Regions from separate parts of the Bradyrhizobium ontarionense genome, predicted to be linked through region 1. Evidence: riboswitches for the same ligand, from Rfam matches in the RefSeq annotation. Region 1 holds a riboswitch; each other region holds the start of a gene.
What was found. Region 1 has a riboswitch for cobalamin ahead of LQG66_RS36965 (DUF1636 domain-containing protein). Riboswitches for the same ligand answer to the same signal wherever they lie in the genome.
Positions count from the first base shown of each region.

Region 2: it holds a riboswitch for cobalamin, as region 1 does, so the genes downstream of both, LQG66_RS25730 (ribonucleoside-diphosphate reductase subunit alpha) here and LQG66_RS36965 (DUF1636 domain-containing protein) in region 1, are expected to answer to the same signal.
Region 3: it holds a riboswitch for cobalamin, as region 1 does, so the genes downstream of both, LQG66_RS25720 (TonB-dependent receptor domain-containing protein) here and LQG66_RS36965 (DUF1636 domain-containing protein) in region 1, are expected to answer to the same signal.
Region 4: it holds a riboswitch for cobalamin, as region 1 does, so the genes downstream of both, LQG66_RS33385 (TonB-dependent receptor plug domain-containing protein) here and LQG66_RS36965 (DUF1636 domain-containing protein) in region 1, are expected to answer to the same signal.

Region 1 covers NZ_CP088156.1:8,380,124-8,387,280, forward strand. Annotated here, with positions in the region: gene cobD (threonine-phosphate decarboxylase CobD) at 1-261, opposite strand, end outside; gene cbiB (adenosylcobinamide-phosphate synthase CbiB) at 284-1,255, shown strand; gene LQG66_RS36950 (cobyric acid synthase) at 1,242-2,735, opposite strand; gene cobO (cob(I)yrinic acid a,c-diamide adenosyltransferase) at 2,739-3,347, opposite strand; gene cobU (bifunctional adenosylcobinamide kinase/adenosylcobinamide-phosphate guanylyltransferase) at 3,369-3,905, opposite strand; cobalamin riboswitch at 3,953-4,144, shown strand; gene LQG66_RS36965 (DUF1636 domain-containing protein) at 4,349-4,768, shown strand; gene cobW (cobalamin biosynthesis protein CobW) at 4,765-5,802, shown strand; gene cobN (cobaltochelatase subunit CobN) at 5,812-7,157, shown strand, end outside.
Region 2 covers NZ_CP088156.1:5,824,318-5,831,474, reverse strand. Annotated here, with positions in the region: gene prpC (bifunctional 2-methylcitrate synthase/citrate synthase) at 1-604, opposite strand, end outside; gene LQG66_RS25750 (MmgE/PrpD family protein) at 647-2,161, opposite strand; gene LQG66_RS25745 (acyl-CoA thioesterase) at 2,158-2,589, opposite strand; gene LQG66_RS25740 (short-chain fatty acyl-CoA regulator family protein) at 2,750-4,171, shown strand; gene LQG66_RS25735 (hypothetical protein) at 4,196-4,726, shown strand; cobalamin riboswitch at 4,756-4,971, shown strand; gene LQG66_RS25730 (ribonucleoside-diphosphate reductase subunit alpha) at 5,091-7,157, shown strand, end outside.
Region 3 covers NZ_CP088156.1:5,815,947-5,823,103, reverse strand. Annotated here, with positions in the region: gene LQG66_RS25725 (ribonucleotide-diphosphate reductase subunit beta) at 1-813, shown strand, start outside; cobalamin riboswitch at 1,446-1,663, shown strand; gene LQG66_RS25720 (TonB-dependent receptor domain-containing protein) at 1,777-3,858, shown strand; gene LQG66_RS25715 (DUF6925 family protein) at 3,889-4,887, shown strand; gene LQG66_RS25710 (hypothetical protein) at 4,951-5,532, shown strand; partial or broken gene LQG66_RS25705 (IS66 family transposase) at 5,560-5,832, shown strand; gene LQG66_RS25695 (hypothetical protein) at 6,121-6,525, opposite strand; gene LQG66_RS25690 (TonB-dependent siderophore receptor) at 6,916-7,157, shown strand, end outside.
Region 4 covers NZ_CP088156.1:7,601,223-7,608,379, forward strand. Annotated here, with positions in the region: gene LQG66_RS33365 (NACHT domain-containing protein) at 1-1,459, shown strand, start outside; gene LQG66_RS33370 (pentapeptide repeat-containing protein) at 1,464-2,036, shown strand; partial or broken gene LQG66_RS33375 (ketol-acid reductoisomerase) at 2,038-2,211, shown strand; gene LQG66_RS33380 (hypothetical protein) at 2,533-3,108, opposite strand; gene LQG66_RS33385 (TonB-dependent receptor plug domain-containing protein) at 3,184-5,187, opposite strand; cobalamin riboswitch at 5,376-5,592, opposite strand; gene LQG66_RS33390 (CbtB domain-containing protein) at 5,810-6,019, shown strand; gene LQG66_RS33395 (CbtA family protein) at 6,087-6,857, shown strand; gene LQG66_RS33400 (histidine phosphatase family protein) at 6,879-7,157, shown strand, end outside.

The DNA.
Region 1 (7,157 bases):
GATCATTGCGGGCGCTTCCACGCCATAGCGCGCTGCTGCCGCCGCGAGCAGCGCATGCTGCTCGGATCTGGCTGGCAGACGGGCCCAGGCCGCGGGCGGGATTTGCGGCACGGGGTAGGGCACAGGGTTGATGCCTGTCGACAGGTCGATCCACGGCCGTGGCGCATCCGGGTAGCGACGGCTGATCTCGTCGAGATCGCCGCCGTGAAGGATCGCTTCCGGCTCTTCCGTGCACGTGCTAGTCGATCTGTCGTCGTCCATGTCTGTCCCTTAGCGGAGATCGATGTTCGTCTCTCTCGCGCTCACGGCGCTCCTCGTCGAGGTGGCGGTCGGTTATCCCCAGGTCCTGGTGCAGCGGATCGGCCATCCCGTCATGTGGATGGGCGCGCTGATAGCATGGGCCGACCGCCGCTGGAACCAGGGCGAAGCCAGCCACGCCGTGCGCCGTGCGCGCGGCGTGGGGCTCGTCGTTCTGCTCATCGTCGCGATGATGGCCATCGGCCTGGCCGCGACCTGGGCGATGCAGGCCGTGGTGGGCGAACCGGCTGCAACGACCGTCCTTGGACTGCTGGCAAGCAGCCTGCTGGCGCAACGCAGTCTCGACACGCACGTCGCGGCGGTCGCGGCGGGATTGGAGAACGAGGGGATCGACGGCGGCCGTCGGGCGGTGGCGATGATCGTCGGCCGCGATCCGGAGAGCTTGAGCGAAGCCGGCGTCTCACGCGCGGCCGTTGAAAGCCTGGCGGAGAACTTTTCCGACGGCGTCGTCGCGCCGCTGTTGTGGCTGGTCGTCGGCGGCCTGCCGGGCATCCTGATCTACAAGGCCATCAATACCGCCGACAGCATGATCGGTCATCTCTCGGAGCGTCACCGCGCGTTCGGCTGGGCGGCGGCGCGGCTCGACGATCTCGTCAACCTGCCGGCGTCGCGGCTGTCCGCGCTGTGGATAGCAGCCGCTGCCGCCTGCGTTCCCAAAGCCTCCTCGGCAGCGGCACTGGAAACGGTTGGACACGATGCCTCGAAGCACCGTTCGCCGAATGCAGGCTGGCCGGAAGCGGCGATGGCGGGCGCCCTGGGATTGCGGCTGGCCGGGCCGCGCGTCTATCACGGTCACCTCGTCACGGATGCCTGGATGGGGCATGGTCGCGCCGACCTGGACGCCTCCGACATCCGGCGCGCCTTGCGGCTCTACCGGCTGGCGTGCCTGATCCAGGCTCTGTTCATCGCAGGACTTTTCCTCGTCAGGGTTTTGTAGTGGCTGTACGCGGCCCGGGCTCAACGGCCAGCGCAAGAATGCGCCCCACGTCGATGTGGCGTTCGAGATGCGCCGCGAGCGCATCCAGCGTTGTCTCCACGTCGCTCTCATAGGCCAGGTCGCTCGCGGACGCGCCGAGTCCGCGCAGCCAATGGGCGCGCAGGCCATCATCGGCGAACAGGCCGTGCACGTAGCAGCCGGCGATCCGGCCGCCGGCCGCGACGGCGCCATCGCGGCGGCCGTCGGAGAACGTCAGGAATGGACAGCGTGTGTCGGGGCCCTCGGTGCGGCCGATATGCATCTCGTAGCCGCGGAAGGATACCTCGTCCTGCGTCAGGATTCCCTGGACCTCGCGCAGCGCCTTGTCCGGCGTCAGCGTCGTTTCGACATCGAGCAGACCGAGCCCAGCCACCGAGCCCGGTGCACCTTCGCGTCCGTCAGGATCGCTGATCCTGCGGCCCAGCATCTGATAGCCGCCGCAGATGCCGAGCACGCGGCCGTGCCGGCGCAGATGTGCAGCGAGATCGATATCCCAGCCGGCCTCGCGCAAGGCGGCGAGATCGGCGATGGTCGCCTTCGAGCCCGGCAGGATCACGATTCCAGCATCGCCCGGGATCGGCGTGCCCGGCCGCAGGAATTGCAGATCGATTCCATCCTCCAATCGAAGCGGGTCGAATTCGTCGAAATTGGAGATGCGGGGGTAGGCGAGCACGATGACCTTCGTCCGATGCCCTCCGGCGGATCCGTGTTCAGGCAGGCCGAGGGCATCCTCGGCCGGCAGACGTCTGGCGTCGGCGAAATGCGGGATGAGGCCGAGCGACGCCCACTGCGTCCGTGCCGCAATCTCGGTCATGCCCGAGGCAAACAAGGCGGGATCGCCGCGGAACTTGTTGACGAGGAAGCCCGCGATGAGCGCGGCGTCGTCCGGCGCGAGCACCGCCTTGGTGCCGACGAGGCTCGCGATGACGCCGCCGCGATCGATGTCGCCGATCAACACGACCGGAGTTTGGGTTGCTTGCGCGAAGCCCATGTTGGCGATGTCGCCGGCGCGCAGGTTGATCTCCGACGCCGAGCCCGCGCCTTCGACGAGCATGATGTCGGCATCGGCAGCCAGGTGATGAAAGCTGTCCAGCACCGCAGCCATCAATCGCGGCTTCATCGCCTGATAGGCGGATGCCTTGGCGTGGCCGATGACGCGGCCCTGCACCACGACCTGCGAGCCGATGTCGCTTTGCGGCTTCAGCAGCACCGGGTTCATGTGGACCGAGGTCGGCCGCCGCGCCGCGCGCGCCTGCAGCGCCTGGGCGCGGCCGATCTCACCGCCATCGGCGGTGACGGCGGCATTATTCGACATGTTCTGCGGCTTGAACGGCGCCACCCGCAGGCCGCGCAAGGTCAGCGCGCGCGCGAGGCCCGCGACGATCAGCGATTTGCCGACGTCGGAGCCGGTGCCCTGGAACATGATGGCGCGCGCGGGCATGATCTAGAACTCGATGCCTTCCTGCGCCTTCACGCCGGCGGCGAAGTGATGCTTCACGAGCCCCATCTCGGTGACGAGGTCGGCGGCTTCGATCAGTTGGGGCTTGGCGTTGCGCCCGGTGACGACGACGTGCAGATCGGGGCGTCGCGCCGACAGACTTGCGACGACGTCGGCGATCGGCAGATGGTCGTAGCGCAGCGCAATGTTGAGCTCGTCGAGGATCACCAGCCCGATCGAGGGATCGGCCATCAACTCCAGGGCCTTGGCCCAGGCCTTCTCGGCGGCGGCGACATCGCGTGCGCGATCCTGGGTTTCCCAGGTGAAGCCTTCGCCGAGCGTGTGCCACGACACCTGGTCGCCGAAGGCTGCGATCGCCTTGCGCTCGCCGGTCTCCCAGGCGCCCTTGCCGAACTGCACGACGCCGATGCGAAAGCCGCGGCCGAGGGCGCGCAGCATCAGGCCCCAGGCCGCCGTCGACTTGCCCTTGCCCTTGCCGGTGTGGACGATCAGCAGGCCCTTTTCGATCGACTTCGACGCGACTTCGGCATCCTGGACGGCCTTGCGGTTCTCCATCTTGGTCTTATGGCGCGCATCGTCGGCGTTCTCGGTCATCGGCATGTCCTCATCTCACCATCATTTCAAGGTCAGCGGCAGACCCGCGGCCATCAGGATCACGCGATCCGCAACGGCCGCGACGTCCTGGTTCAGTCGGCCCTGGGCATCGCGGAACGCGCGGGCAAGCGCATTGTCCGGCACGATGCCGAGACCAACCTCGTTGGATACGGCGACGATGGGACCGCGCGCCATCGCGAGCGCCTCGATCAGCTCGGCACATCGTGCCGGAACGTTCATGTCGGCGAGCATCACATTGCTGAGCCAGAGCGTCAGGCAATCGATCAGCATCGGCACGCTCGAATTTGCCTGTGCACGGACCAGGCCTGCGAGATCATGCGTGGTCTCCAGCGTCTGCCATCCCTCGGCGCGGCGTCCCTTGTGCTGCGCGATTCGGTCCTTCATTTCGTCGTCGAACGCCTGCGCGGTCGCGATGTAGATCCAGGGCGGGGCGCAGGCGGTCACGAGGGCCTCGGCGTGGCGGCTCTTGCCCGAGCGCGCGCCGCCGAGCACCAGGGTCAGGCGCGGGAGGGCAGGATGCGGGAGGGCGGGGGGCATGGCTCCGGGACGGCTCCAGGATTCCGATTGACGGGCTTCGGCTCGATCCGTATCTAACAGATGACGGTTCTCCGAAAGGAGAGATTTAGGGAACACGGTGCGGGATCACACCCAAGGCCGTGGCTGCCCCCGCAACTGTAATCGGCGAGTGTGAGGCCAAAAAGCCACTGGGAAACCGGGAAGGCGGTCTCACGCGGCGACCCGAGAGCCAGGAGACCTGCCGTCGACATTGCTGTTGGCCGACCCGTCGCGCGGGGAGTCGCGATGCTGGTTTTGATCCCGCCGGGATGGGCGGGATGCCGTCGGGTGCAGCGCATTTTACGGAACTCTTCTGGGGTCCGGAAGCGACGGAGACGGCCATGCAGTGCAATCCTTCTCGGATGATCAAAGCTCCTGTGATCAAAGCCCGTGTGATCAAAGCCCTTGGCGTGATCGCCTGATTGATGTCCGCATCAGCGAAGAGCGAGACGACGTTGTTCGTCTGCATCACCTGTCGTGCCCAGGCGGGCGAAAACGCATCGGATGATCAGCCGCGCGCCGGAGCCCGGTTGCTCGCGGCCATCGAAGCGGTGCCATCGGAGCTGCGGCCCGCCGTCACGGTCGTCCCGGTCGAATGCCTGTCGAACTGTAATCGTGCCTGTACGGTCGCCGTGACTGCGCCCGGCAAATGGACCTATGTGCTCGGCGCGCTCGATCCGGACGTGCATGCCGAGGACGTGCTGGCCTTCGCACGGCTGCACCAGCAGCACGAGGCGGGCCTGCCCGCGTGGCGGGAACGTCCCGAATACATCAGAAAAAACACCATCGCGCGCGTGCCGGCAACGCCCGCTCCAAGTCGGACACAAGAGGCACCGCTGCCATGACGAAGTCGTTCGCCAAGACGCCTTGCACCATCGTGACCGGCTTTCTCGGGGCCGGCAAGACCACGCTCGTGCGCAACCTGATCGAGACCGCGAACGGACGGCGGCTCGCCATCATCGTCAACGAGTTCGGCGATGTCGGCATCGACGGCGACATCCTCAAAGGCTGCGGCGTGCCGGATTGCCCGGAGGATCGCATCGTCGAACTCTCGAACGGCTGCCTGTGCTGCACGGTCGCCGATGATTTCGTGCCGGCGCTTCGCAGCCTTCTCGATCAGAAGGAGCCGCCCGAGCACATCGTGATCGAGACGTCCGGGCTGGCGCTGCCCAAGCCGCTGGTGCAGGCGTTCAACTGGCCCGAGATTGCGACGCGCGTCACCGTCGACGGTGTCGTGGCGGTCGTCGACGGGCCCGCCGTGATGGCGGGGCGCTTTGCCGACGATCCCGTGGCGCTTGCCGCGCAGCGCGCCGCGGACGATTCGCTCGATCACGACAATCCGCTCGAGGAGGTCTACGAGGATCAGCTGCTCTGCGCCGACCTCGTCGTGATGAACAAGAGCGACCTGATGAGCGACGAGCAGCGCAAGCATGTCGCGTCGGAGATCACGGCGAAGGTGCAGCGCGCCGTCAAGGTGATCGCGACCGAGCACGGCCGGCTGTCGGCCTCGGTGCTGCTCGGGCTCGGTGCCGCCGCGGAGGACGATCTCGCGGCGCGACCGTCGCATCACGACAATGAGGCCGAGCACGATCACGATGATTTCGAGAGCTTCGTGCTCGACGTGCCGGCGCAGGCCTCGCCGGATGCGCTCGTCGATCGCATCGCGGCGGCTGTCGATGCCCATGACGTGCTCCGGGTGAAGGGCTTCGTGGAGGTCGCGGGCAAGCCGCTGCGTCTGCTGGTGCAGGCCGTTGGCAGCCGCATCCAGCATCAGTTCGAGCGGCCGTGGCGCGCCGGTGAAGCGCGGCAGGGGCGCCTGGTGGTCATCGGTGAGCGCGGCCTCGATGCCGCTGCGATCAAGAGCCTGATCGCGGGCTAGGCGAGGCCGATGCATCTCCTGGCGACATCCGGCGCTGATATCGACGACCTCGAACAGGCCGTGGATCTTGCGCAGTCGCCTGCCGAGGTCGTGGTGCTGTCGTTCTCCGACAGCGACCTGTCCGCCCTGGCCGAGGCCTGGACGGCATCTTCAGCCGAGCTGCCGAGCCTGCGGCTTGCGAGCCTGAAACGGCTGAAGCACCCGATGTCGGTCGATCTCTATATCGACCGCGTCGTGCTCGGCGCGCGCGCCGTCGTCGTGCGCTGTCTCGGCGGGCTCGACTACTGGCGCTACGGGCTGGAGCGTCTCGCTGCCGTCTGCCGGAGCCGCGGCATCCTGTTCGCGGCGCTGCCGGGCGATGACCGCGCCGACGAACGGCTCGATGCGTTGTCGACATTGCCGCCGGAGACGACGACGCGGCTCTACGGCTATCTGCACGAGGGCGGCGTCGGCAATGCGCGCGAGGCGCTGCGTTATCTCGCTGCGCTGCTCGGTCGTGACACGCGTTTTGCCGAGCCGGTGGCGATCGGCTCGATCGTCGGCTTCGTGCCGGATCGCGGAGCCGTCGCGATCGACGATCTCTGCCGATCGGACGACGGGCGGCCGACCGCGCTGGTCGTGTTCTACCGCGCCAGCCTGCTGGCGGCCGACACCGCAGGGATCGCCGAGCTGATGGCTGCGGTCGAGCGTGAAGGGCTCGCGGCGGTGGCCGTTGCGGTGACCAGCCTGAAGGATCCCGGCATTGCCGCGCCGCTGGCGCAGTTGATCAGGCAACGGCGTGTCTCGATCATCCTGAACGCCACCGCATTCTCCGCCTTGCGCGACGACGGTACCAGCGTGCTCGACCTCGCCGACGTGCCGGTGCTGCAGATCGTGCAGGCGCAGAGCACCGAAGAGGCCTGGGCCTCCTCGTCCCGCGGCTTGTCGCCGACGGATCTCGCCATGAACGTCGTGCTGCCCGAGCTCGATGGCCGTCTGCTGGCGCGGCCGATCGCCTTCAAGGGTGAGACGGCGGCAGATGAACGCCTGCAGTTCGGCGTTGCACGGTATGTGCCGCAGGCCGATCGCATCGCCTATGTCGCGCAGCTTGCCGCGCGGTGGGGCCGGCTGCGGGCGCTGCCGGCCGCGGAGCGGCGCATCGCGCTGATGCTGTCCGACTATCCCGCGCGCGGCGGACGCCGCGGCTATGCGGTCGGTCTCGACACAAGCGAGAGCGTGGCGAGCATCGCGGGGCTGCTGGCAGGCGCAGGATACGACGTTGGAGGCGCGCCTCCAGCCGCTCGGGATGTCGAAGCGTTGCTGCGGGACGGGGCGGATGAACTCATCGTGCCGCTCGCGAGCTATCAGCGGACGTT
Region 2 (7,157 bases), 2.6 Mb from region 1:
AGGCGTTGAACTCATGCTCGGCATAGAGGTTGAGCGAGGTATGCATGGCCCGCACATGCGTCTCGGACGGCCCTCGTCCGTGCAGGAGACGCAGGAAATGGCCGCCGATGGTGTCGTCATCGGTCTCGACCTCGATGCGGCGGCCATTCTGCGCGAAATGATGCCAATAGAGCAGCATCGATCCGAGTGAGGCCATCAGCCGGTCGGCAATGTCGCGCGCAGCTGGATGGTTGTGGTCATGTGCCTCGGGCAGCACGCAGCCGAGCGTCGAGACGCCGCTGCGCATCACATCCATCGGGTGGGAAGCGGCCGGCAAGGTCTCCAGCGCCGCGCGCACGGCGGACGGCAGGCCGCGCAGGCTCTTCAGCTTGGCTTTGTAGCCCGCGAGCTCGGCCGGCGTCGGCAGACTGCCATGGACGAGCAGATGCGCGATCTCCTCGAACTCGCAGGTCTCGGCGATGTCGAGGATGTCATACCCCCGATAGTGCAGGTCATTGCCGGTGCGACCGACCGTACAAAGAGCGGTGTTGCCGGCCACGACGCCGGAGAGCGCGACCGATTTCTTGCGCGCCGGCGTGGCCGGCGTCGTCGATTGTTCTGCCATGGATCCTCCGTTCGTTCGTCTTGTCGTTCGCTGGCCCCTGTCTCAGGACGCCCAGTCGAAGATTCCCCGTGCGCGGCTGTCTCCGAGCTTCTCCGGGTCGACCGAGAATGTGAGCGACGCGACATCCTGTGCCGACAGCTCCGGCAGACGCTCCACGAGAGCAAGGAATCGATCCTGCTCGGCAGCATGGACGACGCCGGCCGCGAGCTGCCTGAACTTGTCGACATATTGGGCACGGGCAAACGGCCTGGCACCAAGTGGATGGGCATCGGCCACCGCGATCTCGTCCTCGATGATCGATCCGTCATCGAGCGTTACGACCACGCGCCCGCCGAACGCCTTCTGCTTCGGATCGTGACTGTGGTAGCGCCTCGTCCATTGCGGATCTTCTGATGTCGAGATCTTGTGCCACAGCGCGATGGTCTCGGGGCGGTTGGCTCGCTCCGGCGCATAGGATCTCGCGTGATGCCAACCACCGTCCTCGAGCGCGACCGCGAAGATGTACATGATCGAATGGTCGAGCGTCTCGCGGCTTGCATTCGGGTCCATCTTCTGCGGATCATTCGCGCCCGTCCCGATCACGTAGTGGGTGTGATGGCTGGTGTGGATCACGATGCTCTCGATCCTGTTGAGATCTCCAATTCTCGGTCCCATTCGCCGCGCAAGATCGATGAGCGCCTGGCTCTGATATTCGGCCGAGTGTTCCTTGGTATAGGTGTCGAGAATCGCGTGCTTGGGCTCGCCCTTTTCCGGGAGCGCGACGCTGTACTCCGCCTTTGGCCCGGACAGCAGATACGCAATGAACCCGTCCTCCCCTTCCCAGGCCGGCGACGGCGCACCTTCGCCGCGCATCACGCGGTCGACCGCCTCGATCGCCATCTTGCCTGCGAACGCGGGCGCATAGGCTTTCCAGCTCGATATCTCGCCCTTGCGCGACTGCCGGGTCGTGGTGGTGACGTGAAGCGCCTGCTGCACGGCTTGGTAGATCGTTTCGGCCGGGAGCCTGAGCAGCGCGCCGATTCCCGCCGCCGCCGACGGGCCAAGATGGGCGATGTGATCGATCTTGTGCTCATGCAGGCAGATCCCCTTGACGAGATCGACCTGGATTTCATAGCCGGTCGCCACGCCGCGCACGAGCGCCGCACCGTCAAGGCCGCAATGCTGCGCCACGGCGAGGATCGGCGGAATGTTGTCGCCGGGATGCGAATAGTCGGCGGCGAGGAAAGTATCGTGAAAATCCAGCTCGCGCACGGCGACACCATTTGCCCAGGCCGCCCACTCCGGTGAGAGGCGCTGCCGTTGGGGCAGACCGAAAACCGTCGCGCCCGGCTTGAGAGGATGGGCGATGGACTGCGCTCGCGCGCTCGCAACCGGACGGCGCGCCAGCGACGCAGCAGCGACGGCCGCATTGTCGATGATGCGATTGCCGATCATCTCGATGATTGCGGGTTCCACTGCAACCGGATCAGCCGCGACCTCGGCAATCTTCCAGGCCAGCTGATCTGCGCGCGGCAAGTTCTCTGACGATTTGTGGGTCCTGACCTTGTGCGACTTCACGACGACAAATTCCTTTCGATCTCGTCTGGGGCTGGGACATCGATGGGCGTCGGACGTCCCGCGGCATCGACGGCAACCATCTCGAAGGAGCCGCGCATGGCGACTCGCCGCGAGCCCGTCACCAGCGTTTCCGCGACGACTTCAACGACGACGGTCATCGACGAGCGTCCGATGCGCTCGACGTGGGCAGTCAGCTCGACGAGCTCTCCCACGCGAACCGGTTCATGGAATTGCACACGGTCAGATGCAGCCATCACCACCGCACGGCGTGCCCGGCGGGTCGCGGCAACGAACGCCGCCTTCCCCATCAGACTCAGCGCCGCGCCACCAAACAGCGTGCCGTAGTGATTGGCCTGCTCGGGAAAGACGATCTCGACGAAGCGGGTCGGTTCGGCCGCGCTGGAGGTAGGCTGAAGAAGGACTTGCATCGATGAGGCGTCCGGGTGCTCTTGCAAGTTGGTTCGGTGTTCGCAATATCTGCAACGCGAGACACGCGCCTAGTGCTGAAATGGCAAAGCTTTGCGAAGCTCCTCGCGCAATTCAGCGAAGCTTGCGAAGAGACTTGCGATAAGACTTGCGGAGAGCCCGATGAAGAAAGCCTATATGGGAGTACGCTTGAAGCGGCTGCGCGAAGAGCGCCGGCTGACCCAGCAGGCGCTTGCATCGGCCATCGGCATCTCGCTGAGCTATCTCAATCAACTCGAGAACAATCAGCGTCCACTGACGATCCCGGTTCTGCTCAAGCTGAACGCAGCGTTCGGCGTCGATATTCAGCTGTTCTCGGAAGATGACGAGACGCGCTTGATTGCCGACCTGCGCGAGGTCCTGTCCGATCCGCAGATCGGCGAGACGATCTCCACGGCGGAGCTGCGGGAGCTGGCCGCAAACATGCCGGCGATCGGTCGCGCGCTCGTCACCCTCAACAGCAAGCACCGTCAAGCGATCGAACGAGCAGCGGCGATGGCAGCGCGGCTGGGTGAAGACCGCCAAGCGGAGACCGTAATCCTGCCGTCGACGCCCTACGAGGAGGTCCGCGACTTCTTCTATGCGCGGCACAATCACATCGCAGAGCTCGATGATGCCGCCGAGCACATGGCGCAAGCCCTCACCCCGACGGGAATGGTGACGCCGGCCATTCTCAGCGAGCATCTGCGCGCCAGTCACGGCGTCACGGTCGCGATCGACGGATCATCGACGGGGTCGCACCGCCGCTTCGATCCGAAAGCAAAGACGCTGCATCTATCACGTCTGCTGGAGCCCGGGCAGCAGGCGTTCCAGCTTGCAACACAGATCGCCATGCTGTCGCTCGACCGCGAGCTCATGGCGCTCGTCGAAGGCGGCAGTTTCAGGAACGCCGAGACGAGCGTGCTCGCCCGCATCGGCCTCGCCAACTATTTCGCAGGAGCATTGATCATGCCCTACGGCCGCTTCCTCGCCGAGGCGAGGAGACTGCGCTATGACATCGAGCTTCTCGGCGATGAGTTCGGCGTCGGCTTCGAGACGATCTGCCATCGTCTGAGCACGCTGCAGCGTCGCGGGGCGCGCGGCGTTCCCTTCTTCTTCATCAGGGTCGATCGCGCCGGTAACATCTCGAAACGCCAGTCGGCGACGGACTTCCATTTCTCGCGAATCGGCGGAACCTGTCCGTTGTGGAACGTCTACGAGGCGTTCGCCAGTCCGGGGCGCATTCTTACGCAACTCGCGCGGATGCCGGACGAGCGAACCTATCTCTGGATCGCGCGCACGGTCACACACCGAAGGGGCGGCTATGGCTCGCTGAACAAGACGTTCGCCGTCGCCCTGGGATGCGACGTCAGGCACGCCCCCGAAATCGTCTATGCAAGCGAATTGAACGTCGACAATGCTGCGTCAGCCACTCCCATTGGCACCGGATGCAAGGTGTGCGAACGTGCGAACTGCCCACAGCGCGCCTTTCCGCCGCTTGGGCGCCCGCTGGTCATCGACGAAAGGCAATCGTCCTTTGCGCCATATGCAAGTTCAGCCAGATGACATCGTCAGCCCGATGACACGTGCATGAGTGCAGAGCGTGATCGTTACCTCGATACGTCCAAAGTGGCGTCCTTGCGCACGGTCGAGTTCTCCCCCTCGCAGCAGCTGACCTCGGGCAGCACCAAGAAAGCGAACACAGCCCTGCGGCTGATGCGCTCGATCTTTCGACAGAAGCTCGATTGCGTGGTGCAAGATACTGCATCCGGTGTCTCGATCGCGTGCCCGCGTGCGACAGAAGCCGAGATCCTGTCGCTCTGCGCGGTCGTCGAGGAACGGCTCGGCCTGTTGCAGCAGCAGCCTCTGTCCGCCAAGACCGTGGAACAGATTCTCTCGATTTCAGGGGCCGAACGACGGCGCTGGTCGAAGGACGGTCGCTTGCCAAGCGCCGGGCAGTCTTTCTTCAGTCAAGGCAAGAAGCAGGTGAGCCTTCCCATCTACGCCCCAGAGGTCATCCGCAGCCTGGCCGCGCGCCCCGATCAGGTCGCGGCGTGGCGGCGCGCCGATGCGGGCACGGAACCGCGTCCCCTCCACAGCGAATCTTTCCAGGGCCGCTAACGAATCGTTGACACTCCGCATCGAATATCACCACATATGGACGTCACGGTTCCACTGCTTCGCAAGATGTGGTGGCTAAGAGGGAAGCCGGTGAACCACTTTGACAGGTGGAATTCCGGCGCTGCCCCCGCAACTGTCAGCAGCGAGCTGCCTCCGAATGACGTCACTGGCGCAACCGCGCCGGGAAGGCGGGAGGCGAGCGATGACCTGCGAGCCAGGAGACCTGCCGCGACAACCTGAACGTCCACGGGCGGGGTGTCCCGGCGGTCGCTGGCACGGCATCGTTCGGCGTTTCGCCGCGCGGTGCGCTGCTGCGCCCCTGTCTGCCCCGTCCAAATGCAAACTGCGCATCACGGGGCCCTTGATGTCACTCAGCTCGACCTTCGCCGACAGCGATTCCGCATCCATCATCCAATTGCGTTCCGACCCGCCGGCTGCCGCGCAAAGCGCGCCCGGCATGCAGATCATCCGCCGCAACGGCAAGGTCACTCCATTCGACGCCACCAAGATCTCGGTGGCAATGACCAAGGCTTTCCTCGCCGTGGAGGGCAACAGCGCGGTTGCATCGCGCCGGGTGCATGAAAGTGTCGAGCAGCTGACCGCCGAGGTCGTCTCGGCGTTGATGCGCCGCGCCGGCGACGGCCGAACCTTCCACATCGAGGACGTGCAGGATCAGGTCGAGCTCGCGCTGATGCGCAGCGAGCACCACAAGGTTGCACGCGCCTATGTGCTGTACCGCGAGGAGCGTTCACGCAAGCGGGCCGCAGACGTCGCCGCCGAGCGGACGCAAGCCGCGGAGCCGGTGCTGCGCGTCACGCTGGCCGACGGATCGCGCGCCAGGCTCGACCGCCGCCGGCTGGAGCTGATCATCAACGAGGCATGCTCCGGTCTCGACGGCGTATCGGCTGCGCCGGTCCTCGCCGAGACGACCCGCAATCTCTACGACGGCATCACTCACGACGAATTGGCACTCGCGCCGATCATGGCCGCACGGACCCTGGTCGAGCAGGAGCCCAACTACGCCTATGTCAGCGCCCGCCTGCTGCTCGACAAATTGCGCGGTGAGGTGCTCTCTCATGTCCACGGCGTTGCCACCTCTGCGTCGCAGGCCGACATGACGACCCGCTACGGTGAGTATTTCCCGGCCTATGTGAAGACCGGTATTGCTGCCGAGCTGCTCGATCCCGAACTCGCCCGCTTCGACCTCGACAGGATCGCGGCTGCCCTGAAGCCGGAACGCGACCTCAAGTTTCAGTTCCTCGGCCTGCAGACCCTGTATGACCGCTATTTCCTGCACGAGCGTGGCAAGCGGATCGAGCTGCCGCAGGCCTTCTTCATGCGCGTCGCCATGGGCCTCGCGCTCCGCGAGATCGACCGCGAGGCGCGTGCGATCGAATTCTACGATCTGCTGTCATCGTTCGACTTCATGGCGTCGACGCCGACGCTGTTCAACGCCGGGACGCTACGCCCACAATTATCGTCCTGCTTCCTGACCACCGTATCCGACGACCTCGACGGCATCTTCAAATCGATCAAGGACAATGCCCTGCTCGCGAAGTATTCCGGCGGACTCGGCAACGACTGGACGCCGGTCCGCGGGCTCGGAGCGCACATCAAGGGCACGAATGGCGAGAGCCAGGGCATCATCCCTTTCCTGAAGGTAGCCAACGACACCGCGATCGCGGTCAACCAGGGCGGCAAGCGCAAGGGCGCGGTCTGCGCCTATCTCGAGACCTGGCACGTCGACATCGAGGAGTTCCTCGATCTGCGCAAGAACACGGGCGACGACCGCCGCCGCACCCACGACATGAACACCGCCAACTGGGTGCCGGACCTGTTCATGCAGCGCGTTGCCGAGGACCGGGAATGGACCTTGTTCTCGCCCGACGAAGCGGCCGATTTGCATGACCTGACGGGCAAGGCCTTTGCCGAGCGCTATGCGGCCTATGAAGCCAAGGCCGCACGCGGCGAGCTCAGGGTGTTCAAGACCGTCCGGGCCGCCGATCTGTGGCGGCGCATGCTGACCATGCTGTTCGAGACCGGCCACCCCTGGATCATCTTCAAGGATCCCTGCAATCTGCGCTCGCCGCAGCAGCACGCAGGCGTGGTGCATTCGTCGAACCTCTGCACGGAGATCACGCTCAATACCTCCCACGACGAGGTGGCCGTCTGCAATCTCGGCTCGATCAATCTGCTCGCCCACGTCACGGCCGACGGCCTCAATTTCGGCAAGCTGCAGCGGACGGTGAAGACTGCCGTGCGGATGCTCGACAACGTCATCGACATCAACTTCTACACCATCCCCGAGGCACGCCGCTCCAATCTTCGTCACCGGCCGGTCGGTCTCGGCCTGATGGGTTTCCAGGACGCACTGCACGCGATGCGGATTCCGATTGCCTCCGAAGCGGCGGTCACGTTCGCCGACAGCAGC
Region 3 (7,157 bases), 2.6 Mb from region 1:
AAGCGCAATCTCGGCTTCTTCGCAGCCTCCGAGTCGCTGGTAGCCAACAACATCGTGCTGGCGATCTACCGCCACCTCACCAACCCGGAATGCCGGCAATATCTGCTGCGACAGGCCTTTGAGGAGGCCGTTCATACCCACACCTTCCAGTACGTCGTCGAGAGCCTCGGTCTCGACGAAGGCGAGCTCTTCAACATGTACCGCGAGGTGCCATCGATCACCGACAAGGCGGCCTGGGCGCTGAAGCACACGCAGCACCTCGACGACCCCACCTTCAGGACCGGAACGCCGGAGCATGACCAGGCCTTCCTGCGCGATCTCGTCGCGTTCTATGTCGTGTTCGAAGGCATGTGGTTCTACACCGGCTTCGCGCAGATCCTGTCGCTCGGCCGCCGCAACAAAATGGTCGGCATCGCCGAGCAGTACCAGTACATCCTACGCGACGAGAGCATCCATTTGAACTTCGGCATCGACGTCATCAACCAGATCAAGATCGAAAATCCGCATCTGTGGACCCCTGACTTCCAGGAGGAACTGCGCGGCATGCTGCGGGAGGCAGCCGAGCTCGAGGCCGCCTACGGGCGTGATACGATGCCCCGCGGCTTTCTGGGACTGAATGCAGCGCTATGCGAGCAGTACATGCACTTCATCACCAATCGCCGCTGCGCCCAGATCGGACTGCCGCCCGTGTTTGCGGAGGCAGAGAACCCGTTTCCATGGATGTCGGAGGCGATGGATCTGAAGAAGGAGAAGAACTTCTTCGAGACGCGCGTGATCGAGTACCAGAATGGCGGCGCGCTGAGCTGGGACTAGACCGCATCGCCAGGAACGTCGATGACATGATGCCGGGATCCGCAATGGATCCCGGCACATTCGACGCAGAGCAAGTGATCTATCAGACCAATGTTGCGGCCGGCCCGGCCGGTCGCATCCATGCATGAGCCAGTGATCCATCACCGCTAAATAAGCGGCCGTTGTCGGCGTCTTCAGGCCTCTCACCAGCAGCCAGCAACTGCCGGCTGCGAGGACGAGGACGGTGAGACAGGTCAGGATGGTCGGCGCATGGAAAGGCGCCACGGCCCACTCCGGCTCGATGATCACGCCGCTGCCGAATGCTCCGCTGCTGTTGGAGCACAGAGTTGCAAATGCCGGGTCCGCGGCAATGTCGGCCGCGATCCGGGCGCTGCACCCCGGCTCGGGAACGTCCGTTCGATCTGGACACTGACGGCGGGACTGCTCGGACGGCATTCGCCGCCGTTATGGCCGGGCATCGTCGATAAATCGATAGCCGAACGCGGGTTGCCTCGTTGCGCCGTGCCTCGCTTCGCGAGTCGCTCGCAGAAGTCATCCCGGCCGGAGAGACGACATGGTTGTCACGCTTGAGCAACAGTGCAGGTTAGACATCCGTATACCCGATCGACCGATTGACTCGAACTTTGACAAACTCTTAACATGAACGCGACGGTGCCCCCTAACAGGGGCTCAAAAGGGAATGCGGTGCCGGACAAGTCTCGCAGGAGACATGATCGAAGGCCGCAGCTGCCCCCGCAACTGTAAGCGGCGAATCTCGCGCCAGATGCCACTGGGAAATCTCGGTCCCGGGAAGGCGGCGTGGAGGTGACGACCCGCGAGCCAGGAGACCTGCCGTCAGCCGTGGTCACACGCGAAGATGCCGGTCGGGGCGTTTATTGGCATCGTTTCTGCGCCGGATAGTATTATCTGGTGTGGGACCTCGTTCGCGGTGACGTGCCACTGACGTCATGCCCAGGGTCCCTCGTGTTCTCTTTTCTGTCTATCGCCCGGCGCGAACGCGCCGGCCTGTTGTCGTCGACCGCTCTTTTCGCTCTCGCCGCTTTCGGGGCAGCCCCGGCGAATGCCCAGCAGTCCGCCTCTCCCAACCTGCTGCCGCCCGTCGAGGTCGACCCGCCGCGGGTGACGCCACGACCAAAACCCGTCGTGCAGCGCGCGACGCAGACGCCGCGGGTACGGCCGCCACAGCCTATGCCCTCACAGGCCCCAGTTGCCACGTCGGCACCGGCTAACGCACAACTCGTCGTCAGCCCGACCGGCATCGTGACGCCGGCCGCCAACGTGGCGAACGCGATTTCGGTGGTCACGGAGAAGGACATCGCCACGCAGCAGTTACGCAGCGTGCCAGACATCCTCGCCACCATTCCCGGATTGAACGTCGTGCAGACCGGCGGCCCTGGTGGCCAGAGCTCGGTCTTCACCCGCGGGACCAACTCCAATCACACCACGATCCTGATCGACGGCATCGACGTCGGTGACGTCACCAATGCCAATGGCGCCTTCGACTTCGCCCATTTGCTGACCTCGGACATCCAGCAGTTCGAGGTGCTCAGGGGCCCACAGAGCGGCCTCTATGGCTCCGATGCGATCGGCGGCGTGATCTCGGTCGTCACGCGCAAGGGCGATGGCCCGGCGCGAGCGACGGCCTCGATCGAGGCCGGCTCGTTCCAGACCTTCAACCAGTCGGCCGGCGTCAGCGGCTCGCAGGACAATGTGAACTACGCGGTCAATGTCGCGCATCTCCATGCCGGCGACATCCCCGTAACGCCGCAGCAGCTGCTGCCGGCAGGACAGAAGGCGATCGGCAACGCCTACGACAACGTTACCGCCTCGACCAAATTCGGGATCGACCTCAACGAGGCCTGGACGCTGAATTCGGTGATCCGCTACACCGACGCCACCCTGCTGTTCACTGGCGATGGCGGCTTTCCCAGCGTCCCGAACGCGGCCCAGAGCACCCATACCGTGCACCAGTTCGCGACGCGCCAAGAAGCGGTGTGGTCGCTGCTCGACGGCCGGATCAGGAACTATTTCGGCGTCAACTATGTGAACAACCGGACGTCCGACCTCACGGCGGGCGATCCGATTGCCGCGATCTCGACCGGTGAGCGTATCAAATACGACTGGCACGCGGTCACCGAGCTCGCTCCGCACAACAACTTCATCGTCGGTCTCGAGCAGCAGACCGACCGGCTGCGGACGACGGGTCTTGCGGCCGAGAACGGCAACAAGGCCGGTTTCATCGAGCTGCAGAGCGAGTTCGCAAAGCGCGTGTTCGTGGTCGCGAGCCTGCGCAACGACGTCAACGATCAATTCGGCGGCCACGGCACCTATCGGATTGCGCCGGCCGTCATCCTGCCGTTCACCGAGACCAAGCTGAAGGCGAGCTACGGCACCGGTTTCAAGGCGCCGACCTTGAGCCAGCTCTACCAGGACTTCCCGGCCTTCAACTTCTTCGCCAACCCGAACCTCAAGCCGGAGCAGAGCACCGGCTATGATGCGGGATTCGAGCAGCCGCTGTTCGAAGAACGCTTCCGGTTTGGTACGACCTACTTCCACAACAGCATCACGAACCTGATCAACTTCAACGACACGTTCACCTCCTACGCCAATGTCGGGCTCGCCACCACCGAGGGCACCGAGAGCTTCGTGGCGGCGAGGCTGACGGACCGGCTGTCGCTGCGTGCGGACTACACGTTCACCCGCGCGGTCGACGCGACGACGGGTCTGCAGCTGCTGCGACGACCGAAGGAGAAATGGAGCGCAACGGCGGTCTGGACGCCGCTTGATGCGTTGACCGTCTCGGCCACGCTGCTGCATGTCAGCGACTGGCTCGACGTCAGCCGCGACGGCATGACCTCAGGCCTCGTCGCGTCCGGCTACACCCTCGTGAACCTGCGCGGCGACTACGCGCTATCCGACCAGATCAAGCTGTTCGGCCGCATCGATAACCTCTTCAACCGGCACTACCAGAATCCGACCGGCTTCCTGGCTCCGGGCCTTGGCGTGTTCGGCGGCATCCGGGTGGCAAGTTATGGGGCGCAATAGGACAATGACGTAACGACGGAGAGCAACGACATGGTGCCGATTGATCAGCTTCGCGACTTTCTCGCCGATGTCGAGACCGGCTGGAGCCTCGGAACCTTCGGTGCGATCGGTGAGTTCACGCGCGATGCCGGGGAGCTGGTCGAGCTTATCGATGATTCCGGCATGATCGGCGCGGTGACGGCGCGAGGCGGCATCTGCTTCCGCGCCCATGCCGAACTTCGTCTGATCGCATCGGAGCTGCCGACGCGCAGCGACTGGAGCCATCGCGTGGCGCTTTGCCTGCCGCGCAACGCCTGCGCCATGGGCCAGCGGACCGGCATCACCGATCTAGGTCCTGACCGTGATGCTCTGCGTCCGGAGGACAGGGACGCCGTCCTGTTCGATCTCGGCCTGTCGACGCTGCAGGTCGACGTCTGTGTCCGCAGCCGGGATCCGGAAGTGATCGCCGCCCTGCGCCGGCACGCCGGCGCATCGCTGTTCGCCCCCGACGACGAGCTGATGCAGGTGATGCTCGCGGCGAGCCCGCACCGCGTCTTCATCAGCCGCATCGGCCGGGCCGAGATCTTCCAGCCAATCCCGCCGCCGGGCGGCCGCAGCCCGGACGGGCCGCACACCCACATCCTGCCGAAGCTGCTCGCCCATCGCCGCACCCACGCCGCGACCGAGCCGCTGCCGGACGGCTGGATTCCCTGCGCCCACGCCTATCCGCCGCATCCGCTGCGCGACCCGCTCCGCCAACCACGGCCGTTCGTCGCCGGTCATCTCGCCGCTTTCCAGCACCTGCTGGATCGCTACGGCGATCCGCGCCTTCTGGCGCTGAAGCGCGACGTCACAGCGCATGTGGTGGCGAACCGGCCTCCCTCAGCAGCCGACTCGCCCGGCGATCGCATCGCGCGTGCGACAGCGCGCGTGACCTTGCGTCAGCTGCAGGCCTCCGGCGTGGAATCGGCAACACTGCGGGCCTGGCTGGGAGCGCTCGACCGCCCCGATCATGGCGAGGAGGCCGACACCGCGGAGATTCCACACTGACAGCCCAAACGGCTGTTGCTCTCGTCGCGAATACACTACGATCAACCCCAGAGGAGACAACCCATGGCTCTCGACATCACGACATCTCCGGCGGAGGCCCGCCTCACGCCCGTTCCGCGGCAGCATGCTGCCGCCTTCTGCTTCTTGCTGCTGGTGGCCGCCTGCGCCCTGGCGAGCTTCGCCTTTGCCTGCGCCACGCCGTTCGCGGCCTTTGCAGTGATCGCCGCTGCCATGCTGCCGCTGCGATCAGCGCTGGCTGCCGTGGTCGGCGCCTGGCTGGTCAACCAGGGCATCGGCTTCGGCGCCCTTCATTATCCTGTCGATGCGAATACGCTCGCCTGGGGCGTTGCGATCGGCGTGGCCGCGCTGGCCGCCACCTTCGTGGCCCGCGTCGTCCTGCAACGATCCCGTGCTCTACCGCTACCGGCCGCACTGCCCTTGATGCTTCTTGCCGCTTACGCGACCTACGAGCTGGCACTGCTCGCTGTCACCCCTGTTCTCGGCGGCGCCGGTAGCTTCACGCTTGCGATCGTCGCCCGCCTCGGGCTGACCAGCGCCGCCTGGCTGGTCGGACTCGTCGCCGTCTGCGAGATCGTCCGTCTTCTCGCTCCGTTCAAATCGAACCGGGCTTTGATACAGAAATAACGCCACACTCGGCTCAATACGCAAACCTTGACATCGGAAATCATCAGATGCCGATCAATCTCAGATCGGCATCTCGGTGGTCTGCCTCAACGTCGCTCGACCCAGCGACGCCCCTTCCGACACGCAATGACCTGCCACCGAAATTTCACCCAGCGCCGTTTAGAGTCCAAGTCCGGCAAGAGCGAAACCGTCAAGGCGATGGACTACAGCCTCAAGCGCTGGGCGGTGTTCACGCGCTTCATCGACGACGGCCGACTGTGCATGACCAACAATGCTGCCGAACGCGAACTGCGCGCCGTGCGACGCTCGGCGAATACTGCAGTTAAGCGTCAATCGGCTCGATATGCGTCGTGGAAAGGCGAGCCCATAGACGCCGAGCGAGGGAGATCCTGGCCCGTAACATGCGAATGTCGCGAGCGGCCCAGGGTATTAGCCAGGAGACGCTGTGAAACGACGCTGAAATCAACCGGACCTACGTCAGTTCGGTAGAGCGCTGTGAACGGAATGTGTCGATCGACAACATCGAAAAGATCGCCAAGGCATTAAAGATCGAAGTTTGGAAGTTGCTGAAGCCAGATTTGCTGGATTCTAGCGCTTCGTATTCTCGCAAGCTGATTTGCTTGCGTAGACACTTCTCGACGTCGAACGCATGACCGTTGATAGTTTGCTGGCGCCGTCACTGTCGACGGCCGGATCGTCGGCGGCGATCTGCACGGCATCTTCCGGGGCGACGAATTCCGGTCGGCCTGGTTGTGGCAGGCCTGCGCCGCGACCTCGGGCCTGGGTTCGAACGCTGCATCGAACGACGCGATCGAGGCGCTGGCGGATCATTGCGAAAGCGACCTCGACCTGGATGTACTGCTTGCGTTGGTTTGGTGAAGGTAAGCAAACGCCGAGCTGCAGATTGCCGCCTGCGACAGTCGTCGTGGTGGAGGCATGGGCGTGGTGGAGTGAGCACGGCTCTGAAAAATGCGGCCGGATGCGGATCGTCACCTGCCGCCACGGCCGAACCGACCCGCTCTGACAATCGGCCGCACAGCTCATCCGATAGCGAGGTGTTGATCTCGCTTCTTGAGTGCGAAAAACCGAGCACCCGCTCGAGCTAAGCCACCTTGCGACTCCGTATGATCTTTTGTTAAAAACGTCATACATTTGGAATGGGGGTGTGAGTTGAGCGGAGCTGAGGGGCGTATCGTAGGACGTGGCGCATCGCGTGGTCGTGGATCTTTGCATCCGGCGAGCAGCCGTTTCGGGCAGGCTGAGCCTTCGCTATGCACTGGATTCGGGCGACCGCTGCGCTCGGTCGGAATGGCTTCGGTTTGTCTTGCCGCTCTATGCACCTGTTGCGCGGGCGGCGCGTCGGCGCAGACGAGTCTGCCGGAGGTGACCGTCGATGCGCCCGTGGCGCGTCAGAAGCTCCAATCGCAACGCTCTGCCCAGTCGACCAGGGCGACCCAACGGCGCACGGCACGAGCGCCGCGTCAAAACGCTCCGTCCGCCGCGCCCAATCCGACCGTTTCCGATGTGCGCCCGGCGGCGGTCGAACGTGGCAATGGTCCCGTCGACGGCTATCGCGCCACCCGCACCACCAGCGGCACGAAGACCGATACTCCGCTGAAAGATAT
Region 4 (7,157 bases), 780 kb from region 1:
TAGTCAACCAAATTTAGCGATAGATTCGCTGGCGGTTCAAGCAACGGCAAAGGAGCGTCCAACTATCAAGCGAAAGATCGTGCGAGTTTTTGATGCGCTTGATAAGTGGGTTGTCGCTGCGTCGCGAAAGGATGCGTTACGAGTTGTTAGCGGAGGGCCGGGCATCGGTAAGTCAAGTTCGATGCGCGCCTATGCAGCCAAGCTTGCGCGATCCGGGGTGGCGTACCCCATTTTTGTGCCTCTTCAGAAATTGGTTAGGCCAGATGTGCCTCTACGGGAAAGGCTGAGAGAGTACTTAATCGAAGTGAAGGAAATTCCGTTCTCGGCGTTCCCCCTCGAAACGGCAAGCGTAGTCGGTCTGCAAAAGCCGTTCCTAATAATATTTGACGGTCTAGACGAACTGGTTAGGCCTGGAAAAGATGCAGACGAAATCGCGCGGGAGTTTATGATCGATCTCCGTTCATTCTTGGATCAGGAAAACGGACTTCAGAGTGCGTCGCCGATCAGTGTCTTGGCGTTGGTAACGGGACGAGTCGCCGTAGCAGGGAGTGCTGCTCGCGTATTAAAATGTTCCGGCGAGCAAATCCTGTCCCTCCTCAGATTTTCAGAAGAATTGCGCCATCAAAATTCTGAGATGGAGGAGGTAGATTACGATGATCCAGCCGGGCTGTTGCGGGAAGATCAACGTCGTGCTTGGTGGAAGCTTTGGCAGAAGGCGACGAGAGATGTACCTGAAGAAATGCCGGCCACGTTACTGCATCGTGACTTGTACGAAGTTACTATCGAGCCGTTGTTACTTTACTTTATTGCGCTAATTCGGCCTTGGGTTCCTAGCCGAATCGGCGATAGTCTTGCGCGGAATTCGATATATGCGAAATTATTGCGATATTTCTATGAGCGCGAGTGCGGCAAAGGAGATAGGAATTTCGCTACGGAATTTCCAGCGTTCGAGGAGTACGAAGTAGTATTGCAGGCCATGGCTCTTGCCGCTTGGTATGATGGCTCCACACGAATAGGTTCGATTGAAACGGTTGAGAAGCTCCTGGGAAATTGGAGTCCGGATGTTGCGCATTCCTTTAGGAAGGTGATAGGCGGAAACAAGCCAGCAGTAAGTGCGGCATTGGCATTTTACATGCGGCCTCATGAGGCGCCGAACTCTTTTGAATTTCTGCATAAGACCTTCGCCGAGTATCTTGTATCGAGGCGGATAGTGGAGGCAGTTGCCACAATTTCAGAGGCGTTTGAAGACGCGAAAAGACACCGTGGTGTGAGAAAAAAGACATTTGATGAGTCTGAGCAACTAAAGGATTGGATCCGCCTTGCGGGAGGGCGGGCGTTGGATTTCGATTTAATTCGATTTCTTAGGGATGAGGTTTATAGTTGTTTTTTGCAGTCGAGTGAGATGGTCGTGCGCTGGCGTGAGGTATTGGTCTTTTGTATGCAGGGCCAATCTTGTTGATGGAATGCCGGCCCACCTCTTGTTTCAATTGCCCGATGGCCGGTTAATTCGACGCCCACAAACATTTCGGGAAGTTGCGGAGCAGGCGCGGAATGCTGAAGAGGCATTGTTGGCAGCTTTGAATGCAACGATTTTGCCGTCCATTGGGATGCCTGGTTTTGAACCGGTCGACATTCGGCCGAGCAAGAGTGACAGAGCGCTCATAGGAAGTCTCATTCATCGGTTGCGCGGGCAGCGAACTGGTCCTCACGTATTGTCGCTTAAGCTTTTTGCGGGTCTGTCCCTTTCTGGGGAGGCGCTCTACTTTCAAGACCTCTATGGGATGGATGCGCAAGGCGCAGATTTTTCGGATGCTTCTCTAGTGGCAAGCGTCTTGGAATTTGGTGATTTTAGTGGTTGTGATTTTAGACGGGCTAATGTCGCTGGGATTCGCGTAGATAACGCGCAAATGACCGGCGCCGACTTCACAGAAGCTGTTCTCAGGGATGTTGACGTCAAGCGGTTGAGGGATGCCGGTGCCATAGTTCCGAATTCACCGGAGCAAAAGCGGGAAAGCAAACGGCGACCTAAGAAGTAAGCAGTCCGGCCGCTTCGCACGTGACTGGATGCTGGAGAACGAGGTCAACCAGACCTCGTTCAAGGCGACCCGCGCCAAGCTTGCCCAGCACCCGATCGAGGAAGTCGGCGCCCGCCTGCGCGACATGATGCCCTGGATCAAGAAGGGCGCGCTGGTCGACAAGAGCAAGAACTGATTGGTCGTGATGGCTGGTCGAGACTGCGGGTCGTGCGGTCTCGACCTGGAGCTCAATCGAAAGCCTCCGTCCTTGTCGGGCGGAGGCTCTTTTCTCACTGCTGGCGAAGCCGCGTGGTTCAGCCCGGCTGCTTGCGACAAACAACACTGTCGTCCCCGCGAACGCGGGGACCCATAACCACCGTCGTTCGTGGTGACGAACGGTGGTGACTCGGACTTGTTTCCGCCAACTCACATCACGCGGTATGGGGCCCCGCGTTCGCGGGGACGACAGCGGAGAACGAGGAGGTGGCGACCCTCTCACTCGCTGACGCTGGTCCGGTCAGGACATCGCGCGGCGCGACATGAGCGGCGTGAGCAGACGGACGATCTCACAGGTGGCGGCGAGCCCGACCAGCCAGGCCGCGCTGGTCAGCCCGAGGCGCGCGACGATCGCGACCGTGAAGCTCGCGGCGCCGCCGAGCACGGGCGTGGCAGCGAGCAGCACCATCTCATAGGCGGCGTAGGCAGCGATGAGCGCGACGGCAAACGCGACTGGCGCCGGCGCTGCGCGCAAGCTCGCCAGCGTAATGCGCGCGACGATCGTGGCACCGAGCGCGGCAGCGCCGATCACGGCGCCCCAGGCCAGCGTGCTGGCGTCGACCGGATAGTGCAGGGCGCCGAAGCCGATGCCCTGGTTGACCAGCCAGGCGCCGAGCACGGCCGGCAGCGCCGTGCGCAGCGGCAGCATGGCAGCCGCTGTGACCGCGAAGGCCGCAAACGGCGTCGCGCAGGCGAACACGAAACTCGCCAGCGCGCAGGCTGCGGTCAGCAGCATAAGGCAGAACGCTGGGGCAAGCCGCTGCGGCACGGGCGTGAGGCGGGCCTGCGCGGGGGATGTCATGATGTCGAGAGCCATGGGTCGTCTCCTTCGGGTTGATGGTAGTTCATTCGGGATGTCGATGACAGCGGTTCACTGGCCGGGCGGGAGCGTTCACTCCACCCCGTAGCTTGCCACCCGGATGCCGCCGAACACGCCGAGTCCCGGCGCCAGGAAGCCGGTCGGGTTCTGGGTGTGGCGGTTGAAGAGATTATCGATGCGGCCGAACAGCTTGACCTGATCGGAGACCGCGTAGTCGCCGCGCAGGTTCACGACCGTATAGCCGGGTGCCACGAGTCCGGTGGTCATGCCGTCGCGGCTGACGTCGGGCCAATTGCCGATGCGCAGTACGGTGGCCGATACGGTGAGCGCATCGACAGGCCTCCACACCGCCGTTGCGCTCCATTTTTCCTTGGGACGGCGCAGCAGCTGCTGGCCGGTGGTTGCGTCGATCGCGCGGGTGAACGTGTAGTCCGCGCGCAGCGAGATCCGGTCCGTGAGCCGCGCCGTCACGAAGCTCTCGGTGCCTTCGGTGGTGGCGAGCCCGACATTGGCGTAGGAGGTGAAGGTCGCGTTGAAATTGATCAGGTTGGTGATGCTGTTGTGGAAGTAGGTCGTGCCGAAGCGAACGCGGTCCTCGAACAGCGGCTGCTCGAAGCCCGCGTCGTACCCGGTGCTCTCCTCGGGCCTGAGGTTCGGATTGGCGAAGAAGTTGAACGCGACAAAGTCCTGATAGAGCTGGCTCAAGGTCGGCGCCTTGAAGCCGGTGCCATAGCTGGCCTTCAGCTTGGTCTCCGTGACCGGCAGGATCACGGCCGGCGCGATCCGATAGGTGCCATGTCCGCCGAACCGATCGTTGACGTCGTTGCGCAGGCTCGCGACCAGGAACATGCGGCTTGCGAACTCTGTCTGCAGCTCGATGAAGCCGGCCTTGTTGCCGTTCTCGGCGGTGAGGCCCGTGGTCCGCAGGCGGTCGGTCTGCTGCTCGAGCCCGACGATGACGTTGTTGTGCGGAGCGAGCTCGGTCACCGCGTGCCAGTCGTATTTGATGTGCTCGCCGGTCGAGACTGCGGCGACGGGATCGCCGGCCGCGAGATCGCACGTCCGGTTGTTGACGGTGTTGACGGCGAAATAGTTCTTGATGCGACCGTCGAGCAGTGACCATACGGCTTCCTCGCGCGTGGCGAGCTGGTGCACGACATGGGTGCTCTGGGCCGCGTTCGGGACGCTGGGAAAGCCGCCGTCGCCGGTGAACAGCAACGTCGCGTCGGTGACGCGGACCACCGAATTCAGCGTCCAGGCCTCGTTGAGGTCGATGCCGAATTTGCTCGAGGCGGTGACGTTGTCGTAGGCGTCGCCGATCGCCTTCTGCCCGGCCGGGAGCAACTGCTGCGGCGTGACCGGAATGTCGCCGGCATGGAGATGCGCGACATTGACGGCGTAGTTGACATTGTCCTGCGCGCCGCTGACCCCGGCCGACTGGTTGAAGGTCTGATACGATCCGGTCTCGATCGAGGCGGTCGCGCGCGCCGGTCCATCGCCCTTGCGGGTGATCACCGAGATGACGCCGCCGATCGCATCCGAGCCATAGAGGCCGCTCTGCGGTCCCCTGAGCACCTCGATCTGCTGGATGTCCGAGGTCAGCAGGTGGGCGAAGTCGAACGCGCCGTTGGCGCTGGTGACGTCGCCGACCTCGATGCCGTCGATCAGGATCTTGGTGTGATTGGCGTTGGTCCCGCGCGTGAAGACCGAGCTTTGGCCACCAGGACCGCCGGTCCGCACGACGTTCAATCCGGGAATGGTGGCGAGGATGTCGGGCACCCCGCGGAACTGCTGCGTGGCGATGTCCTTAGCCGTGACGACCGTGATCGCGTTCGCCACATGGGCGGCTGGCGTCACGATGCCGGTCGGACTGACGACGAGTTGTGCGTTGGCCTGGGCGGGGGCAACGGGGGCCTGCGAGGCCGCTGGCTGCGATGGGCGTGCTCGCGACGTCTGTACCCCGCGCTGCATAGCCGGCTTCGGGCCTGGCGGCTTACGTGGCGCGTCGACCTCGACCGGGGGCAGCAGGTTGGGGGAGGCGGATTGCTGGGCGGTGGCCGGAGCCGCGCCGAACATGGCGATGGAGAACAGGACGCTGGACGACAACAAACCGGCGCGATGGCGCCGGGCGACAGATAGCAATGAGAACACGAGGGAACCTCGGCATGACGTCAGTGGCACGTCACCGCGAACGAGGTCTCACACCGGCCAATGAAGCCCGGCGTGAAAACGATGCCAATAAACGCCCCGACCGGCATCCTCGCGTGTGACCACGGCTGACGGCAGGTCTCCTGGCTCGCGGGTCAGTACCTCGACGTCGCCTTCCCGGGACCGAGATTTCCCAGTGGCCTATGACGCGAGATTCGCCGCTTACAGTTGCGGGGGCAGCTGCGGCCTTCGGATGATCCCGCGTGGGGGATCCGTCCGTCACCGCATTCCCTTTTGAGCCCCGGTGGGGGCACCGTCGCCGCCAGCGTAGAAGCCGGCCGAAGTCGGAGTCAATCGATCCCTCGGGCTTTCCCACGACCGGCGGCGATTGTTGCCGAAGCATCACGCCGGTCTTGCCGGGGATGCGGATCACTTTCGACTATCGGTCCGTCGGAGATCGCGGTTATAATGTTACCAGACATCGTTTTCGCGTTGGCGCGCCGCTTGGTGCGGCCTCGGCGAGCCGAACGGCAATATAAGGAGCTTCATCGTGGCAACAGCGACGTCCCTTCCAGTCACTCTGCCCACAGCCATTCCCGTGCGCGAGATTCTGCCGTGGGCGATCTTCGGCGGCCTGATGCTCGCTCTCGGCATCTATTTCGTCGGCGTCGAGGAGGGCGCGGCCGCCCTGTTCAGCAGCACGTACGTCCACGAATTCGTCCATGACGGACGGCATCTGCTCGGGTTCCCCTGCCACTGAACGGTCGGAGCCGCCTGTTGCACGCCCGTCGTGACGGCGCGGACGGCGCATCTGTAAGAGACGATCGATGACGGGGCGATTGCTCCTGCGTGGAATGCTGGCCGGCTTGGTCGCCGCACTTCTTTCCTTCGGCTTTCTCAAGCTGGCCGGCGAATCATCCGTCGAGCGCGCGATTGCCTTCGAGACCACGCTGGATGAGGCGAAGGCCAAAGCCGGGGCGGAAGAGGCCGCGGCCAAAGGCCAGCCTGCGCCAGTCGCGGCGGCCGAACCCGAGCTCGTCAGCCGGCCCGTCCAGGCCGGTGTCGGACTGTTGACCGGCGTTGTCGTCTACAGCACGGCGTTCGGCGGCCTGTTTGCGTTGGCATTTGCGCTTGCCTACCGCCGCATGGCCGATCTTGGTGCGCGGGCCAGCTCGGCGTTGCTCGCCGCGGCCGGCTTCATCGCCGTTTACGTGACGCCCATGCTCAAATACCCGGCCAATCCCCCGTCGGTCGGACTGGCCGAAACGATTGGGATGCGGACCAGCCTGTATTTCGCGATGATCCTGATCTCGCTCGCCGCGATGGTCGCCGCGGGCATGTTGCGCATCCGCCTGGTTTCGCGTGTCGGCGCGTGGAATGCGGCGCTGATTGCGGCGGGGATCTATATCGTTCTCATGAGCGGAGTTGGCTTCGCGCTGCCGAACGTGGACGAGGTGCCTGATGGCTTTCCGGCTGCCGTGCTCTGGCAGTTCCGCCTCGCGTCTTTCGGCGGACAGGCGATCATGTGGGCGACGCTCGGGCTGTTGTTCGGCGTCTTCGCCGAGCGTCAGATGGCGCAGCATGGCGCGCGCGCTTGAACGGCTTCGGTGTCGGCGGGCATGACGACACGCCTGCATCTCATCTGCTCGGCCGCGACCTCGTCGACGGCTGCCGTTGCCTTCGCGGCCGACGAGCCGCTCGATTCGCGCGGACGAGACAGCCTCGTCAGGCTGGCCGGCCGGCTGCCTTCGTGTGACGTCGTGCTGCGCAGCCCGGCGCGCTGCGCCGCTGAGACCGCCGCAGGCCTGGCGCTGCAAGCCAAGCCGGAGCCTGCACTTCGTGACTGCGATTTCGGCCGCTGGGCGGGACGATCTCTCGCTGAGGTCCAGGCGGAGGCG